Regions from separate parts of the Vibrio profundum genome, predicted to be linked through region 2. Evidence: predicted binding sites of a transcription regulator. Region 2 holds the regulator's gene; the other holds the start of a gene.

Region 1 (2,206 bases), on a different contig from region 2:
AGCCTTGTACTGGCAGAGTAACGATACGATCTAAATACTCAGTCAATGAATCAAAGTAGCTTGTCAGCAGCAATTTACAGCGGCCTGTTAAGTTAGCATACGCCGTATCCAGACCCGCCAGCCACTTATCATCCAACTCCAAAGCCAGGATCGGTTCATCGATTTGTACCCAATCGATACCGAGTTCTGAAAATCGAGCTAGGATTTCTTGATAGGTAATAAGTAAGTCTGGCAACAAGGACAAACGGTCAAAATTACTTTCTACCTCTTTACCAAGATACAGATAGCTGACTGGGCCAAGTAACACCGGTTTTACCTGACGCCCAGACTCAATCGCTTGTTTAGTTTCGTCAAACAGCTGCGTCCAGCTCAGTGAAAATGTGTCGTTGGATGAGAACTCTGGCACGATATAATGGTAATTGGTATTGAACCATTTAGTCATATCAGAGGCGGCTAAGCCGCTGCAATCGCACGACTGAGAAGCTTGGCCTCTGGCGATGTTGAATAGGGTATCCAATTCAATGTTTTGATCGCGATGTCGATTCGGGACGTGCCCCAACAATAAAGATGTCGCTAATACATGGTCATACCAAGCAAAATCTCCGGAAGTTAAAAAACTTAGATTAGCGTCAGACTGAACCTGCCAATTATCTTGACGTATCGTATCGCCGACTTGTTCCAATTCGCCTTGTTCTATTTCACCTCGCCAGTATTTCTCCAATGCAAACTTAAGCTGTCTTTTTTCTCCGATTCTTGGATATCCTAGCACGTGCGTTGTTGTCATTTTCCCTGCTCCTTGTCTGGTAACATGTCGCCCTAATTAGGCGTCTAGATAGCTAAAATATCGTATTAATCCCGATCATGAGCAATGTACGTTTATTCAAACCCAGCATGAAAAAAATTCATAATTAAAGTATTTATTGAGTCACTTTAGACGTCTAGATGTTTACAGCTCTACTATTTCAAGGTAGCTTAACCGTATACAGGAGAATGGATGGAATGAGAGGAAGTCATGATAGAGCTAAAGCACCTGCGCACTTTAAGCTGCTTGAGAAATACAGGGTCGTTAACGGCAACAGCAACCACATTACATCTCACTCAATCGGCTCTATCACATCAGATCAAAGACTTAGAAGCTAGGCTCGGGAAATCCCTGTTTTTCAGAAAAACTCGCCCAGTAAAATTCACCGCTGAAGGAGAGGTATTGCTTGCTCTCGCCGATGAAATTTTGCCAAAGATCACTCATGCAGAGCACACGATCGCGGAACTGAACCAGGAGCAAAGTGGTCAACTGCATATGGCGATCGAATGCCATTCCTGTTTTCATTGGTTGATGCCCGCAATAAAAGAGTATCAGGTGGGCTGGCCTAGTGTATCACTGGATTTTTCTTCAGGGTTTGGCTTTGAACCTCTCCCTGCCTTAGTTGCCGGAGAGCTCGATGTGGTTATCACCTCGGACATTCAACCTCGTGACGATATCCACTATGAAGCTCTATTCGATTTTGAAATGCGTTTAGTCACTGCGACAACCCATAGCCTAGCAAGTAAAGAGTTTATCGAACCTCACGATCTCACCGATCAAACTATGCTGACTTATCCAGTTCAAAAGCATCGACTTGATGTGGTCAAACACTTCCTACAACCTGCGGGCGTGGAACCGAAAAAGTGGAAGCAAGCAGATAACACGCTTATGTTAGTGCAGATGGTATCAGCTGGGCTTGGCGTCACCGCGCTCCCGAACTGGGCCATTAGTGAATTTACAAAACAGGGATTGATTGCCAGCCGGCCACTAGGACAAGCTCTTTGGCGAAGGCTATTTGCGGCAACTCGGCATGGCGAGCACAATAAGCGCTATCTACAGGCTTTTTTCTCTACCGCTAGACAGCAATGTAAACACCACCTTGACGGGATCAAGATGGTGTAAGATGTTTTCATACCAGCGCAAGCTATCGGCTTAACGTTTACCAGCCTTAAACTGGTTGGTGGTCGCGTCATAGTGATAACCTAAGCCATCAAGTTTCCCTGTCACGTTATGTTCATCCATTTCGTAAGTCACAATCAACTCAGATAAACTATCACATTCCAGGCGAAGCTTTTCGTTCACTATTCCTAATAAAATAGCGCTATCCAAGCTATTTACATTACTTAAATCCATACGACCACTCCTTACCGAAGTCTATGCATTTCACCTATGTTAAGCATATAC
Region 2 (2,206 bases):
AAATGCCGATAATGTTTACAAATATACCGCGAAAGGCAATATGGTTGCCGTCATTTCCAATGGTACCGCTATCTTAGGCCTAGGCAATTTAGGTCCACTGGCTTCCAAACCAGTCATGGAAGGCAAGTCGCTACTCTTTAAGCGCTTCGCTAACCTAGATTCTATCGATATCGAAGTAAAACACCGCACCATCGATGAGTTTGTCGATACGGTCGCCAACATTTCCGATACCTTTGGTGGCATCAACTTAGAAGACATCAAAGCACCAGATTGTTTCGAAATTGAACGTCGCCTGATTGAGCGCTGTGATGTGCCCGTTTTCCACGATGACCAACACGGCACCGCTATCGTGACGGCGGCGGGAATGCTTAACGCAATCGAGCTGCAAGGTAAGAAGCTAGAAGAAGCCACCATTGTTTGTCTTGGCGCGGGCGCGGCGGCTGTGGCTTGTATGGAGCTACTGATCAAGTGTGGCGCGATGCGTGAAAAAATCTACATGTTAGATCGCAAAGGCGTGATTCACACTCGCCGTGATGACCTAAACGAATACAAGCAGCTGTTCGCCAACAACACCGACAAACGCACTTTAGAAGACGTGATTGACGGCGCGGACTTATTCCTTGGTGTATCAGGCCCTAACTTGCTATCACAAGACGCACTTAAGCTGATGGCCGACAAGCCTGTAGTCTTCGCTTGTTCGAACCCAGATCCGGAAATCAAGCCTGAACTGGCTCATCAAGTACGCCAAGATTTGATCATGGGTACTGGCCGCAGTGATTACCCGAACCAAGTGAACAACGTATTGTGCTTCCCGTTTATTTTCCGCGGTGCACTGGATGTTCGTGCAAGCGAAATCAATGATGACATGAAATTGGCTGCTGTTGACGCTATCCGTCATCTAGCCAAGGAACCAGTACCAGCAGAAGTACTCAAAGCTGCAGGCGCAGACAAACTAGAGTTCGGTAAAGATTATATTATTCCAAAACCAATGGACTCTCGCCTTCTTCCCCGCGTAGCAAAAGCCGTGGCGGAAGCAGCAGTAGCCTCTGGCGTTGCGCGCATTGAATTGCCAAGCAACTATATGCAAGAGCTGCAAGAAAAGAAGTAACGACTAAGAGCCGACTCTTATCGAATACGAAAAAAAACGCTGAGTTCATCTCAGCGTTTTTTTTATATTTTTAAGCTCAAACCTTACTCGCTATCGTAAGATTCAAACTCAATACCCATTTCTGTCATCAATGCTTTTGCTTCCGCGGGAATATCATCTGGACGATCTTTACGCATATCTTCATCAGTCGGCAGTGGTTGACCGGTGTACGCATGCAGAAAAGCTTCGCATAAAAGCTCACTATTAGTGGCATGGCGCAGATTATTTATTTGGCGACGAGTACGCTCATCTGTTAACACCTTCAATACTTTCAAAGGGATAGATACCGTGATTTTCTTTACCTGCTCACTTTTCTTTCCATGTTCAGCATATGGGCTAATGTATTCGCCGTTCCAGTCTGCCATTGCGCACCTTCAAAATTAGTTTTAACGTCAATCTAGTGCTGAATTTTAGCGGGATTTAAGGCTATAAGCAAAGACATTTAGCCATCTAGACTTGTTGACGTCTACAATTTTGAGCAGTAAAGTATCTCAATCAGCTTGAGCAAGCCACAGCCCACCGATTCATGAGCAGGAAGGAAACTAATTATGAGCAGCAGAAAACCGGCCACTATCGCCGTTCGAACTGGCATCGAATCTGACACCCAACATCACGCCGTTGTTCCGCCGATTTACCTTTCGACCAACTTTAGTTTCCCCGAGTTTGGTGACGTGCCGCAATACGATTACACTCGCTCAGGTAACCCAAATCGTGGGCTATTGGAACAAGCTCTATACGAACTGGAAGTCGGTCAAGGGGCGGTCGTGACCAACTGCGGCACTTCGGCGATAAACCTATGGCTATCATCTTTCTTGGCGGCTGGCGATCTGGTTGTCGCCCCGCATGACTGTTATGGGGGCACCTATCGACTGCTTAACTCTCGATCGCAAAAAGGTGACTTCGAGGTACTGTTTATTGACCAGTCCGACTCAGAAGCCTTGCAGCAAGCAATCGCAAGGCAGCCGAAGCTGCTGCTCATTGAAACTCCCTCCAATCCTTTAGTGCGTGTGGTGGATATTGAACAAGTATGCCAATTAGCTAAATCCGTTGGGACGCTTG

The links. Region 2 encodes MetJ, which represses methionine synthesis genes. Its sites were predicted from a motif close to TTAGACNTNTANANGTCTAA; they were not measured.
Region 1: metE (5-methyltetrahydropteroyltriglutamate--homocysteine S-methyltransferase) is a predicted target of MetJ. The motif match lies at 931-950, and genes of this name have one in related genera.

What each region holds. Positions count from the first base shown of each region.
Region 1 is NZ_JAKJTA010000005.1:66,693-68,898, reverse strand. Features, by position in the region: gene metE (5-methyltetrahydropteroyltriglutamate--homocysteine S-methyltransferase) at 1-784, opposite strand, end outside; gene L4C34_RS04700 (LysR substrate-binding domain-containing protein) at 1,013-1,924, shown strand; gene L4C34_RS04695 (DUF4250 domain-containing protein) at 1,955-2,155, opposite strand.
Region 2 is NZ_JAKJTA010000006.1:197,104-199,309, forward strand. Features, by position in the region: gene L4C34_RS06915 (malic enzyme-like NAD(P)-binding protein) at 1-1,108, shown strand, start outside; gene metJ (met regulon transcriptional regulator MetJ) at 1,192-1,512, opposite strand; gene L4C34_RS06925 (O-succinylhomoserine (thiol)-lyase) at 1,696-2,206, shown strand, end outside.